One region of the Exiguobacterium sp. s34 genome, then DNA from elsewhere that is predicted to be linked to it. Evidence: riboswitches for the same ligand, from Rfam matches in the RefSeq annotation. Region 1 holds a riboswitch; the other holds the start of a gene.
The links. Region 1 has a riboswitch for thiamine pyrophosphate ahead of thiW (energy coupling factor transporter S component ThiW). Riboswitches for the same ligand answer to the same signal wherever they lie in the genome.
Positions count from the first base shown of each region.

Region 2: linked by a shared signal. The riboswitch ahead of KNO87_RS08060 (YkoF family thiamine/hydroxymethylpyrimidine-binding protein) and the one ahead of thiW (energy coupling factor transporter S component ThiW) in region 1 are both predicted to bind thiamine pyrophosphate.

Region 1 covers NZ_JACSKE010000001.1:679,279-686,852, forward strand. The annotation lists gene KNO87_RS03415 (tetratricopeptide repeat protein) at 1-835, opposite strand, end outside; gene KNO87_RS03420 (ribonuclease FAU-1 family protein) at 885-1,424, opposite strand; gene KNO87_RS03425 (DUF58 domain-containing protein) at 1,489-2,541, opposite strand; gene KNO87_RS03430 (AAA family ATPase) at 2,544-3,464, opposite strand; gene KNO87_RS03435 (hypothetical protein) at 3,560-4,252, shown strand; gene KNO87_RS03440 (hypothetical protein) at 4,326-5,066, shown strand; TPP riboswitch at 5,106-5,204, shown strand; gene thiW (energy coupling factor transporter S component ThiW) at 5,271-5,756, shown strand; gene KNO87_RS03450 (GNAT family N-acetyltransferase) at 5,786-6,262, opposite strand; gene KNO87_RS03455 (VOC family protein) at 6,381-6,803, shown strand; gene KNO87_RS03460 (VOC family protein) at 6,803-7,201, shown strand; gene KNO87_RS03465 (LTA synthase family protein) at 7,290-7,574, shown strand, end outside.
Region 2 covers NZ_JACSKE010000003.1:215,037-222,610, forward strand. The annotation lists gene KNO87_RS08040 (class I SAM-dependent methyltransferase) at 1-564, opposite strand, end outside; gene KNO87_RS08045 (SMP-30/gluconolactonase/LRE family protein) at 702-1,583, shown strand; gene KNO87_RS08050 (hypothetical protein) at 1,596-1,862, shown strand; gene KNO87_RS08055 (GTP-binding protein) at 1,971-3,170, shown strand; TPP riboswitch at 3,230-3,330, shown strand; gene KNO87_RS08060 (YkoF family thiamine/hydroxymethylpyrimidine-binding protein) at 3,413-4,003, shown strand; gene KNO87_RS08065 (ECF transporter S component) at 3,996-4,571, shown strand; gene KNO87_RS08070 (ABC transporter ATP-binding protein) at 4,564-5,907, shown strand; gene KNO87_RS08075 (energy-coupling factor transporter transmembrane component T family protein) at 5,889-6,623, shown strand; gene KNO87_RS08080 (DUF1643 domain-containing protein) at 6,817-7,404, opposite strand; gene KNO87_RS08085 (lytic transglycosylase domain-containing protein) at 7,433-7,574, opposite strand, start outside.

The DNA of each region.
Region 1 (7,574 bases):
GTCGGATGGCCCGTTCATAATGCGGTACCGCTTGACGTTCTTCACCGAGCGAGTCATAGCACCACGCACAGTACGCATGTAGCCTCGGATTCTTCTCATCGTTCCGTAAGAGCGACAGGAACAGTTGCTTCGCCTGCTCGAGTTGTCCCTCTTCACGGAGACGGACTGCTCGATCAAAGTCATGATTTTCTGGCACGTCAGTCACCTTCTTCGCGAAATCTTCATCTAACCAAGCTTGTAGTGTTTCGTAATACTTGCCGATATGCACTCCATCAACGAGTGCGTGATGGGCTTGAACGGATAACGGCATGATCAGACGCTCGCCTTGACGTTCAAACTTGCCCCAGGCGATGCGCGGTACGCTGTCATGTTGTTGCTGATGCGTCGGGTGCATAATACTCGTGAACGTGACCCACGGAACACTCGTGATATACAGTAAGTCGTCGGGCTCGTCATCCCCGACAACGACTTCATCGGCAGCTTGTTCCATCCGCGTCGTCACTTCCTGTAAGAACGTCGGTAAATCCTCATGGAACGTAGCCGCACAAAAGTTGAAGACATCCTCGTCTAACATGACCGTGAATGACGGGTGGACCACCTCGTGTTCGACGACCGCTTCCCCACGGATCCGATACCGCAATTCAGGAATCGTGTTCGCCGCTCGCACCGCACCGTATAAAAAGAGTTTGAAAAATGATTGATTGCTCGCCTTGGCATATGTATATAGGTTCGTGACATCCACGTTTGCCGTCACGTTAAAATGTGGCGCATCAAACGATTTGAAAAACTCAAAATGCTTACGACGTGCCCACGTCTCGATTTCAATTTGTTTCATAAAAACTCCCCCTTCTACGCTCTTACTGTAGCAGAGAGAGTGAATCCGCTCATAGCTTTTGTTTCAACTGTTCGTAATGTCCTTGTGCCAAATCAAAGTAGACGAAGTCTCCACGTTCGATTCGTTCGAGCGTCGCTTCGAACTCACGCCATCCACGTTCGACCTGTTCAGGCGTCAGCTCCCCACTCTCGGTCGCCTCCTCGAACTCATCCTCATCCTTTTTGACGATATCCCCGTTCGGGAATACAAGAATATCGAGCAATAAGTCGTCCATATAGGGAATACCCTCTTCTTCGCCGATTCGGTCGACGAGATCGATATACCATTGGACGATCTCACCTTCCGGATTGATCATCGCTGTCACACCGAACGGTTCATTGTCCGGGAAATATTGAAGCCACGCGAATCCGGCATCCGCCACAATGAACTCTTCCCCTTTATGCTTTTTATATAATGGTGCCCGAACCTCATCGATTTGGAATAAGGCGACCACGCCGGAAAATTGTTCCGTCTGAACACGTTCTTGCGCATAGCGGTTCTTTAAAATCCGTTCCCAGTCTCGTCGGTTCGCATACTTTCGTTTTGCCATATGGATCTCTCCCCTTTGGTCATCTCTGTATGGTACAGTTCGCCAAAAGAAGGAAAGTTCCTTGTTAGTCGTACAGGTTATGCTGATTGAACCAGACGAGATGACTTTGCTTCAGCCGTTTCCGTTCGACCATGCGGACGAACGCGTCTGTCGAGATGAAACGATTCCCGGGATGAAGATCGGCCAGCATCATGAGGATGAGGCGTGATCCTCGTTCCCCTTCCTGAAGGGAGATATGCTCCATCTTCCCTTCCCCATTGAAGCGATTGATGAACAGCTCAACTTTACACTCTTCTTTTAAGAGTCGGGTCGTCACATACGCGACTTGGCTGATGATCGACTCGAAGTCGTGATGCAACGTATAGCCGGTCGCTCCACTCAAATCGACTGCGAACGTGAACGTATCGAGCGATGTCTTTTGAAAGACTTTCGACTGAACACGTCCGAGCTTCGCCGTCGCGACCCAGTCAATCTCCTTGACCGGTTCTCCTTCATAAGGCTTCGACCCTAGAACCTGAAGTGGATTCCGTAGAGGCGATGCGGTCAAAGGACGGTCACCGAGTGCCAATCGCTTCGTGCCGACCGGAGGATGTAACGTGAGGGACGGCAACACCGTCCACCGTTTCTCGATGGGACACTCAAGAAGATACGTCCCGAGATGAAACGGGAGCGCCACAGCGAGTACGCACTCTTCGATGTAGGCCGGTCCCCGGAATTCAGCCTGCACACGAAGCATGTGACGGGCCTGATCCGTCCGTAACGTCAAATCCAAACTATTCGGGGACCGGTCATGGTCTGGAAAGCTGAGCGCTGTATTGGATTTCATCCGAATACGAACCGGAAGCCCGAGTCGTTCGACGGTTTCACTTCCGTCTAACATCACCTGTACTTCCGTCTCATCCCCGACGAAAAGAAGGGATTCATGGCTATGTATGTGAAGCCGAAGGGATTGTTCCAACTGTTTCCGTGTCCGTTCAAAGAACCAGACGATGCCCGCAAGTAAACAGAGCGCATACCCGACGATTTGAATATACGGGACGAATACGAGAATCACTCCGGCAAATCCGTAGACCGGGATCCACTGCTTCTGTAGGGCGTTATGTGTCGAGAACGTCATCGTCAACCCTCGACCGGCACAGAGACGGTGTCTAAGATAAAACGGATGATGTCCTGCTTCGTTGATTTGATTCCTCCTTCAAGCGTCAACGTCAGACGATGGGCCAAGACATAAGGTGCCACGGCTTTCACATCTTCCGGAATGACATACAATCGACCTTGGAGATAGGCGTAACTTTGAGCGGCCCGCATGAGTGCGATGGCTCCGCGTGGACTGACACCGACCTCGACGGATGGGTGTTCCCGTGTCGCATGAACAAGTCCGAGCAAATAATCGAGGACGTCATCTTGAATCGATACTTGCTTCACTTCATCTTGCGCTCGGCGTAACTCGTCTAATGTCGCGACTGCCTCCACGGTTTTCCGTGTTTGACGCATCACTTGTAAGAGGAGCTCCCGCTCTTCGGCGACATCAGGGTAACCGACCGGAATCGAAATCAAAAAGCGGTCGAGCTGGGCATCCGGTAACGGAAATGTTCCCGCCGATTCAATTGGGTTTTGCGTCGCGATGACGAAAAACGGTTTCGGCATCGGATGTGTCTCTCCCCCGATGGAGACTTGCCGCTCTTCCATCGTCTCGAGCAAGGCGGACTGCGTCCGTGGAACCGCTCGGTTGATTTCATCAATCAAGACGATGTTCGCAAAGATCGGTCCTTGTCGATGGTCGAACGTCTGCGTCTGCATGTTGAAATAATCTGCGCCAATCACGTCAGACGGTAACAAGTCGGCCGTGAACTGAATCCGAGAAAACGCCCCGTCGAAGCTAGCTGCAATCGTCTTGGCAAGTAACGTTTTTCCCGTACCGGGTACATCCTCTAACAAAATGTGTCCTTCCGCGAGTAACGCCGTACAACAGAGCCGTACGACATCCTCTTTTCCTAAATACACCTCGTTCAACTGTTTGATGACCTGCTCCATGCCCATATGACGACCTCCATTTTTTGTCTTAATCAAACTTTACCTTTTTATGGTAAGATAAACAACAGATAGTCTGAACATTCAAAAAAGGAGGTCTCCTCTTGCGCTGGACGAACAAGTTTTTTCTCATGATTGCCTCCACTCTCATTGTCACCTTCACGATGATGGTGATTGCGACGAGTGTATTCGAGTGGCTCTATAATCCGGAAACGATACCGGTCGAGGAAAATAACAGTCCTCCGACGGATTTCATATCAGATGAAGACAGTAAGCTTTTAATGGATGAATCTAAAGCAGATTACCCGTTTAAATTGGACCCCCAAAAAGGAAAAATAAAACCACTCGATAAATTGACAGGCTCTGGAGAATACATACGACGAAATCTCGGGTTATTCGTCGCTTTGCTTGCGCTTTGTTGCCTGTCCTTTTATATCTATCGGAAACGGAAGCAACGTTTGGCGCGCGCACGAGATCATGCTGATTCAAGCACAGACCCGCTTATCGAATCGCTACAACACGAGAACGCTTCGTCCGTCTCAACGCTCACAGCGTTCACGAACGTCCCAATTCGTGATGCGCTAATCATATTCAATCAATCTCTCGTTCCAACTAAGCGATTGCGTGCTCATGAGACATTGCAAGAGTGGTTCCAACGCATCGATTTACCGATGAACCCGTCCGTTTATCATGCGGTTCGCTACGGTGCCTCCTCAGGCGTGACGATTTCTGAAGAAGATACGCTCCACTTCAAGAGCACACTCGATCACTACGCGACACGTCCTCACCCCGAGTGAGAATGTGCACAGGTTCTGCTTTTTCATTATGAATGATAAAATGGTGGAAAATGTAAGTTAAGGGGATGAAATCATGAGACGATGGGCGATATTCGGATTAAGTGCACTTTTACTCACAGGTTGTACGGATACGGTGGCAGACAATCCGATCCCAATCGAATCACCCGATGAACCCATCACCGAATGGACACGTGAAGACTTTAAAGACGTCTATGACCAATATGAACAAACACAACCGCTCCTTGCTGCGCTTGAGCAACAAGGCATCAAACCGTTTCGTGAGACATTCGAACGCGTCATCATTGCAGGAAATGGTCTTGAGCATACGTATGCGGATATTTATCCGTTCAAACTCGATGACGGAACGTACGCCACGGTATTCGACAGTCAGGACGGGACGTTAATCAACGGGTCGGAGTCCGTGGCGCCACTCTTTTGGCAAGAGGAGTCCTTCCTTCAATACGTCGAAGAAATTGAGAATCGGAAATTCGGCACAAGTGCCCCACCTACCGATGTCGTCCTCACACACGATGAATTCCAATCGGTCTATGACCGGCATGCCTACACGTCAGCCCTCCTCGTTGAACTCGATGAAGCGGGCGTCGAGCTCGCACGGGAACCAATTGATGATGTGATCGTCGCCGGTAACGGCGTGACCGAAGTCACTGCCGACTTATTCGTATTTGATGTCGAAGGCGGGTATGCAATCGTATATGATCAGGATGGAGAAATTTTAAAAGGTCCCGAATCCATCTCACCGCTCTTTTGGAACGAGAAGGACTATGAGGACCTGTTAGCCACGTATGAGGGGTAATTCCGTCCCCTTCCAATTTATGCTATACTCAAACCAATAAACGACCACTAGGGGAGCCCTCGGGCTGAGACGGCATTTGCCGGACCCTTCGAACCTGATCTGGCTCATACCAGCGTAGGGAAGTGGCTTGGGATACGTCTCTGTATATCCACGCCATTTTTCCGTCTGGAAACGTGGCGTTTTTATTTTGAAAGGAGACTATTCATGCGTATTCAACAACTCACTTGGATGGCAATGCTCGTTGCCATCGCCGTCGTCGGCTCGATGTTCATCTCGATTCCCACAGGTGTCGCTCGCGCTTATCCGATTCAACACATGGTGAACGTGATTGCAGCAGTCACCGTCGGTCCGATCGGAGCCGTTCTCGTCGCTTTCGTCACAGGACTCATTCGCGTCATGACCGGGACCGGGTCACTGCTCGCATTCCCTGGCGGCATGATTGGGGCGTGTCTTGCCGGCATCTTCTTCGTTCGCACGAACCGTCTCTATGCTGCCGCTCTCGGAGAAATCATCGGAACTGGTGTCATCGCCTCGTTGATTGCCGTTCCGTACGCGAAACTGTTAATGGGTTCAACGTTCGGCGCCTTCTTCTTCGTGCCGGCGTTCCTTGCTTCTAGTTTGACGGGAGCGCTTCTCGGTTGGCTCGTTTTGTCGCGCGTGAAACAGTTGCGACCAAGTGTCCTCAAATAACAAATTGTTGATCCGAGAACCCGACCGACTCATGACGGTCGGGTTTTTGTGTGATAGACCCAAATCGCTTCGTCGTTCCATTCATCGATTAAGCCGCTGTCGACAAAGCCGTTCTTCGCATAAAATCGTTTCGCCGCTTCATTCTCTGGATGAAGGCTCAGGATGATATCATCCACGTCGTACTCTGTCTGAATCCAGTCCACCGCCATGCGTAGGCACTTCGTTCCAACGCCTTTCCCCTGTTCGTGTTGACCAATCATGAAGCGGTCGAGCCATACATAACGTTCTGTCTGGTTTTCTGCTCCGACCATCATGAAGCCAACCGGTCGCTCGCCTTCATAGAATGCATAGCTCCGCCAATTGTATTTCGTATCCTCAGCCATCTCTTGAAGCGACTCGGAATTTGTCTCGATGAATCGGGATTGTTTCTCGTCCACTGTCAGGGCGATGACCGCCTCTCGATTGACTGCATCAATCGGTTGAATCGTGATTTCATTTACTTTCATACATTCACCTCATTGATTTTCTCTCTCTTCCATACGCAAGCTCCCATAAAAAGTTTCTTCCCCCGTATCTTCGAGATCATGCATTCGCTACACTAATAAGAGAAAGGGAGGTTATCATATGTTTCGAATCGGAAGTATCTTCATTCCCGTATCAGATGTCGAACAGTCTCTGAACTGGTATACCACTTATTTTCATGCCCAAGAAATCGGGCGCTGGGAAGGAGGAATAGGGATTTGTCTGCCAGACGGTTCGACTCAACTTGGATTGATCCAGACCTCGTCACCGCAACCCGCAACATTTAAAGATGCATCCGGACAAGCCCATGTCTATTTCAACGTCATTTGTGAAGACATCCAGTTCGCGTATCAATCGTTCGAACAAGCAGGATTGATCGCGACACCGCTTCACGATTTCGGAGGCATGTCTTACTTTGACGTACGAGACCCGGATGGACATACGATCAGTCTCATCTCGGAAGAGTTGACTTCCCCGTTCCACCGCAACCGAGTGAACGACCTCCAAACGAAAGGAAAGTCCTGATGAAACAAATTCACCATATCTGTATCCAAACACCAGATTATGCCGCATCGAAGTCATTTTACGAAGCACTCGGTTTTGAACTCGTCCAAGAGTCGCCAAACTTCCATACGCGTGACTTCAACAGTTGGCTCAAGCTCGGCGATTTTTATATCGAGCTCCAAACCGCCAAAGCCGATGAAACGTTACAAGATTATTCGAAGCACGCGGCCGGTCCCGTCCATTTTGCACTCTATGTGGATGACCTCGAAGCGGAAGTCGCACGACTCGAACAACTCGGTGTCACGTTCTTGCCGAAGCACGGTGGGAACATCTATTTCGTCGTCGATGGACATTTAAGTAAACTAAAAGCACCTGAAGGAACCATCATTGAACTGCGTGATACGTTTCTGATCAACTGAGGCCGATGTGCCTCTTTTTTGTTGGACACATCTTCACGTTTCCCTCACTCGTCTCATCGGGAATGGGTATGAAAAGGATGTGTTGTTCATGATCAAATATCTCGATTATTGGAGCTACTTGTCACTCTCTCTGGCAAAGCTCTTCTTCTTTAGCTGGTTGACCGCGACGGCGTTCGACTTCTCGTTTTTCCTCATCAATTTGGCGACGATTTTGCTTCTGACAAGTTGGGCACTCGCCGTGTCTTACCCAATTCGTCGATGGATTTTATACGTTTCTTTGTTTTTACATAGTACTTTGCTCGTCTCGGACGTCTGGTACTATCGCTATTTCGAGGACTTATTATCCGTCGCCTTACTGTCCGACATTGGACAG
Region 2 (7,574 bases), on a different contig from region 1:
ATGGAGTGACCCTTCTTCGCGCCATACAACCACCTCATGTAAGATGAGCGGTACGAAATCGTCCTCTAGTTTGTGGAACATTTCTTCAGAATAGAGAAGTGAGACGTCTTGTGGTCCGCCTGTGCCGTAAGCGAGTTGATTTGTAGAGTACACTTCGGTCAGGAATACACCACCAGGTCGAAGCGTTCTTTGAATTCCGGCGAACACCTTTTCTCTGACATGTTGAGGAAAGTGACCGAAGATACAGATGACCACATCATACGCATCTTGCGACCAATCCGCTTCATTCAAGTCAATCTGTTTCGTCTGAAGGGAGACGTTTCGCGAAATCGCCAAGCGCTCCGCTTTTTCGAGCCCTACTTTCGAAGCGTCCCACATCTCGACTTCGAAGCCAAGCGAAGCGAGCCATACCGCATTTCGACCTTCACCCTCCGCAATCGCCAGCACACGCTTTCCTTCAGGTGGATAAGACGTGATCCATTCGCGTAAAAACTTGTTTGGCGCTGTACCGTACACATAATCTTCCGAGCTAAAGCGTTCATCCCATTTCGACAAACCATCCACTCCTCTCACTTTTCCTTAAATATAGCAAAACAATGAGACTCAGATGGAAATCCTTCACGATTTTCTGAATTCATGCTTAGTCCAGTTGGGAGAGGGGAATAGATTTCTGAACTAATGGATAGAGTGGAGGCTAAGTAATGGAGAGAGTAGATGCGTCGTTGTGGATTCGGGTACGAAATACGCTTGGTGAAGGTCCTTGTTGGGATGCTGAGTTGAAGCGTTTTTATTGGGTGGATATCGAAGATCATACGTTGTGGTGGTATGACGAACAAGAAGATGAAATTTCTTCTTTTGAGGTCGGGAAACAAGTCGGTTTCGTCATTCCAAAAGTGACGGACGGTGTCGTCCTTGGTCTAAAAGACGGGATTTATGAATGGGATGAAATCAATCGGGAGCTAAATAAAATTGTCGAATTGGATGATCCCGACGGTCGATTACGTTTTAATGATGGGAAAGCCGATCCATATGGTCGTATTTTTGCGGGCACACTCCACCTCGAAGATGAAGAAAATCAAGCGACATTGTATCGGGTCGATCGTGATGGAACGACTACATCATTGATGGATGAGTTGACGCTTTCGAACGGATTGACGTGGTCTCCTGACCATTCCGTTTTTTATCATATCGATACACCGACTGAAAAAATCCGGAAGTATGATTTTGATTTGAAGACAGGAACAATTTCGAACGGAGAGGTCGTCATCGATTTTTCGGAGGAAGAAGGTTTTCCTGACGGGATGACGTCCGATTCTGAAGGTTGTCTATGGATTGCGCATTACGCGGGTGGAAGAGTATCGCGGTGGGACCCGTCAACAGGCAAAAAGTTACTTGAAGTCCATGTTCCCGCACCAAATGTCACTTCATGTGCCTTTATCGGAGATGGACTCAATCGATTAGCTATCACGACGGCTCGTGAAGGAATGGATGAGGAGGCGCTTTCTGAATATCCGGAAGCGGGATCGGTATTTATCATCGACACAGAAGTGAAAGGGATGCCATTGTATCGTTTCGGTCGCTGAGGAGGAAGTACGATGGTGAAACGACTGTTAGTTCGAGCTGGAATTGGGTTGGCAGTTGCTGCAGCGGTCAAGATTGGGATTCAAAAGTTACAAGAAAATCGAACGCGTGAAGAAGATCATTCGTATCTCGATCCGAAGTGGGATGAAGTGCCAAGTATTGATTCGGATAAAGATGAGGATGAGGTCGGATTGACTCAACTCGATTCGATTTATCGGGCTGAATGGCAGGCGAATGCTTATCCACGCTCGGAGGCAGAACGAAAAGCATTGGAAGAATAATTGTATGTTCTTCAAAAACACGTCCATGTGGCGTGTTTTTTATTGACAAAAGTAAGGAACGACTCCATTATACAAAGAGTAATGATTACGATTTAATGGAGGTCCATCATGAAACGAATTCCAATTACAGTACTTTCGGGTTATCTCGGTAGCGGGAAGACGACACTGCTCAACCACATCTTACATAACCGAGAACATAAAAAATATGCGGTCATCGTGAATGATATGAGCGAGTTGAATATCGACGAGAAGCTGATTGATCAGGGCGGGTTCTCGCGGACCGATGAAAAGCTAGTCGAACTCTCGAACGGGTGTATCTGTTGCACGCTGCGGGAAGATTTGTTGACGGCTGTCTATGACTTAACAAAAGACCGTGAGCTCGACGGGATCATCATCGAGTCATCAGGAATCTCTGAACCGATTCCTGTCGCGCAGACATTCACGTATGCCGATGACGCTCTTGGGATTGATTTGACGAGCCGTGTGTACATCGATGCGATGGTCACGGTCGTCGATGCGTACCGTTTCTTCAAAGATTTCAATTCTGGTGAATCGCTCATGGAGCGTCAACAAGCCGTCGACACCGGTGACGTCCGTGAAGTAGTCGATTTGCTCGTCGACCAAGTCGAATTTGCGGATATCATCGTATTGAATAAGGCGGACCGTGTGTCCGAAGGGGAACTACAGGAGATGAAGGGGTTACTCCAAACACTGAACCCGAGTGCGAGATTGTTGACGTCGACATACTCGAACGTCGCGTTAGAAGACCTTCTAGACGTCCAGTTATTCGATTTTGATCAGGCGATGCGCGCTGCAGGGTGGATCCAAGAACTCGAGTCGGAAGAACATACGCCGGAAACGGAAGAGTATGGTATCAGCTCATTTGTCTACCGGCGCCGTCGACCGTTCCACCCTGAACGTTTGATGCACTGGATGGAACATTATCCAGAAGAAATCGTCCGTGCAAAAGGATTTTTATGGATTGCGACAAGAAACGACCTCGCTTGTCTGTTTTCACAGGCAGGGTATGCATCAACGCTCGAACATGCAGGTCGTTGGCTTGCGACGTTACCTGCAAGTGAACGTGAGGAGATGTTTGCAGCTGAACCTGAGCTTCGTGAGGATTACATCGAGCCATACGGGGATCGGCAAAACGAGTTGGTGCTCATCGGTCAACGAATGGAACGGGAAGCGGTTGAGCAATCGCTTGATGCCTGTTTATTGACGGACGAAGAGATGTCGTCATCGTGGGATACGTTCCATGACCCACTTCCGGGTTCAGGTCATCTCGTCACATATTCAGATTGACCGTTTACAAAAGATTGAAACATCGCTATACTGTGACTGCATAAGTAACCGCATATCAATGACTGCACTAGGGGTGCTTCGGCTGAGATGAGAGCATGGCTCCGATCCCTTATAACTCGATCCAGGTAATACTGGCGTGAGGAAGTGCGGCACTTTCTCTATGCAAGTTTGTATAGATTTTGTTGCTGCATTCTCATGAATGCGGCTTTTTTTATGCAAACACATTTAGAGGGGGAAACAAAATGAATGAATCATGTGGTACGAGCCCAATCGTCGGGTTTCGATTCACACTGAGCCCGATGACAGACGACTTCGTCGGAACAATCAAAGGTGCACTAAAACGAACGGATCTATCAGGCGTGTGGCGCCATACGGACGATGTGTCGACGGTTATCCGTGGGCGAGCCGAGCATGTATTTGACGTCGCCCGAACAGTTTTGAGTTTTGCCTCAGAGGAAGGAAAGCATGTTTCGATGAGCGGAACGTTCTCCGTTGGATGTCCGGGAGATTCGATTGGGGATGAAGCGCTCGAGGCACCGCCACAACCACTGAACGGATCCTCAAGAGAACAGTATGTCTCTTCACAGTTCGCACTTTATCCGATGGGTACTGAACATTACATGGAGCTCATCTACGAGGAAATCGAGCAAGCGAAACAGGTCGGTGTCTATAATGACTCTATGCACTATGCGTCAGGTATTCATGGGAATTTGGATGATGTGTTCTCGTATTACGAGGCGGCGTTCAAACGGACGCGCGAGAAGAATCAACATGTCGTCATGACGGTGACGTTCAGCGTGAACAGTCCGTCACACGGAGGTCGACATGCTTAAATCGTGGAAATTAAAAGAAGTCGTCCTCGTCTCCGTATTGTCTGTCGTCTTTGCCGTCGTCTACTTATTGTTCGTCCATATTGGGAACTTATGGGCAGGATTGATCGGACCGATCGCCTACGAGTGGATCTTCGGTATCTGGTTCATCGTGTCGATCATCTCGGCGTACATCATCCGGAAGCCTGGTGCCGCCTTCATCTCAGAAGTGATGGCTGCGACAATCGAGATGTTGATTGGAAACGCGATTGGACCGCGCATCATCTTGGTCGGAATCGTTCAAGGTTTAGGAGCGGAAGCTGTCTTTGCGATGACGGGTTACCGCCGCTATGAGCTGTGGGTACTCATGCTTGCAGGATTCGGGTCCGCCGTCACGAGTTTCGTCTATACATATTTCATGAGTGGGTTCGCGATGCTAGAACCTGGTTATGTGGCGACGATGTTCGGACTTCGAGCTGTCAGTGGGATGGTTATCGCAGGAATCGGAGGAAAGTTACTTAGTGATTTGTTGCTAAAGACAGGTTCCCTTCGCGGCTATGCGATTTCACGAAGTGGGAACGTCCATGGTTGAGACCGAATCACTCCACTTTCAATTCCCAGAGAGTTTAGATGCGATTCTTGAAGATGTCACCGTATCGATCCGACCAGGTCGTACGATGTTAAGTGGAGCGAGCGGGAGCGGGAAGTCGACCTTTCTTGCGCTATGCAACCGTCTCTTCCCCGAGAATTGTGACGGCATTCTCCAAGGTAGACTCAAACTGTTCGGGAGGTTGCACGACGATTATGTACCAGGCGAAATCAATCAACGTGTCGGGACGGTGTTCCAAGATCCGGACACGCAATTTGTCATGGAGCGTGTGGATGAAGAACTCATCTTCACGCTTGAGAACTTGTCGACACCTATCTCAGAAATCGAACGACGCGTGACGGAGATCCTCGAATCATTACAGTTAAGTGCCTATCGAACCCGTGAAATCGATTCGTTATCAGGTGGGGAGAAACAGCGAATCGCCGTCGCATGTGCTTTAGTCGGAAGACCTGAATGGCTGCTGCTCGATGAACCGTTGACTCATCTTGACCCGGTGACCGCGTACGAATTTGTGGAATGGCTCGATCGAGTGACAGGACTGAACGTCATCGTCGTTGAACATCGTCCTCACCTATGGGGTGATTACTTTGACTGGCATATTGAATTAGAGCGAGGGCGTATCGTTCGGAATGAATCCTTTTGCCCGGTCGATGACTTTGCATTTATAAAGTCAAACGCTTCGCTAAAAAATCCTTATCACTACACAATCGAAGAGGTCAGACGTGATTCATTTCAGCTGAAAAGATCGGAGCTTCATGTCCGAGCAGGAGAAGTGATTGCCATACTTGGTCCGAATGGGAGCGGGAAGTCCACGTTTTTAAGAAGCTTAACGGAACATGACCGACGGGTTGGGCTCGTACCGCAATCGCCGGAACATTTATTTTTCATGAATTCTGTCGAAAGTGAGTTACAGTTTGGTCATGAAGATTCGATTGAGAGCGTTTTATCTGACATGTCGCTTCTTGATCAGCGACATCTCCATCCGTTATCTCTCAGTCACGGACAAAAACGGAGGCTCGCAGTTGCAATCCAGTCGCTAACGAACAAACAGTTGCTCGCATTCGATGAACCGACAGCGGGTCAAGACGAACCGTCATTGCATGCGCTCGAGCTGTTGATGAAGCGACATGCTGAAATGGGTCGAACGATTCTATTCGTGACCCACGACTTGTCGTTCGCCCGCATCGCCAACACGTTTTATTTGATGAAGGACGGGGAACTTTCAGGACCATTTAAAGATGAACTCTGGCAGGACACGGAGACACTTCGTCATTATCGGTTGCAAGGGAGGAGAGCGCGATGTCACTCCATGACATGAATCCGACGGTGAAATTTCTGACATTGACGTTCGTCATGTTCGGTATCGCATTGTTTTACAATCCATGGACCCCGCTCGTGATCATAGTAGGGACGGTACTGATTCAATGGATGGCAACCAATGTCTCATGGAAAAGATGGCTACTTTTCTTGATCCCTTTTCTCATCACGGCGCTCGGAACGTTTTGGACAACGCTCGTTTTCGGAAAAGACCTCGGGGGAGAGACATGGGTGACCATTCTGAGTCAGGAAGTCACAATTGAGGAGAGGGATGTCGCGATTGCCCTCAGCCTTCGCGTATTGGCGTTCACGGTCCTCTCGCTTCTTTTCATGTTGACGACGGATTCAAAGCGGTTCGTCATGAGTCTGATGCAACAGGCGAAGTTGTCACCGACAATCGCATATAGCGCGCTCGTCGGGTTCCGTTTCATTCCTCTTTTAAAACGGGAACTGCAACAACTTCAATATGCACATCGCCTACGGGGTGTCCCACTCGATACGAGATGGGAACGTCTACGGCACGTGCCGAAATTACTGTTGCCACTCCTTGCCGGATCGATTCGAAGAGCGGAGCGTGTCGCCTTCTCGATGGAAGCGAGAGGGTTTACAGGCGGAAAACGGACGATTTATGACAGGGTTGAAGTCAAATCAAGTGATTTTATATGGTCAGGTGTCTTTTTCGCGTTGTTTGGATTTGCCATCTGGGCAGGAATATAAAAAACGAATGGCCGCCACAAGGGGCGGCCATTCGTGCGGCTCGTCCCACGGCGCCCCGACGCCTGCAGGAAAACAATCCGATGGAGACCCAGCAGCGACTTGAGTCGCGATGCGGCTCCGGGATTGCCTGCGGAAAGCGTGGGCGCCGAAAGGACGAGTACGAACATGTTATTTGTCAACAAGCTGTGACGACTCACTCGGAGTCGTCTTTTTTTGTTTCTTTTACGATTCGAAACTTTGGTTTGATTGATTCATTGTTGAACGCCTCGAGCACTGTGTTCTCGTTGGCCATACGGATCTGTTGTGGTTCACCTTTGGCCGTCGTACCAATGCAGTACATGTTTGACTCGTAATCGGCAAAGAGCGACTTATAGGATGTCGCATGGTGCATCAATCGACCAGGTGAACCCCAACCGACGATGATCATGCCATTGCTTGCTGCTACCTCTTGCAACGTCTCTTCGACATAGTGATAGTTTGTCTCGTCGAGTTGTGATTCCACATACGGAAGATTATCATTGATGGCAAGTGTCGGCACAAGGCTGATGACACGCATCTCCCGAATCGGCTGTGACAAATGATTTTGCATCAACATATAGGCACGTTGCGTTGTCGTACCTGATAAGAAAGCATCGCTCATTCGCGGTGAATAAATGATGACGGCACAAATGACCCCGTCTTCCACATCCGTGAACTCATACGTTCGCATATAGCGTTTTGTTTTATCTTCATTGAAGATTGATTTTACGCGGATGGTTACTTCTTCTACATGCGTATTCATTTCCATTCCTCACTTTTTCATGTAAGCATCAGCCGAGTGTTTTGAACCACTCGATGTATCGAATCGTATAATAGGCGACATGTTGACTGATTGTATCCCGTTCTTCAGGGATGTACGTCACGTTTGTTTCGTAATTTTCATAGTATGTCATAACATCGTTAACATACTGC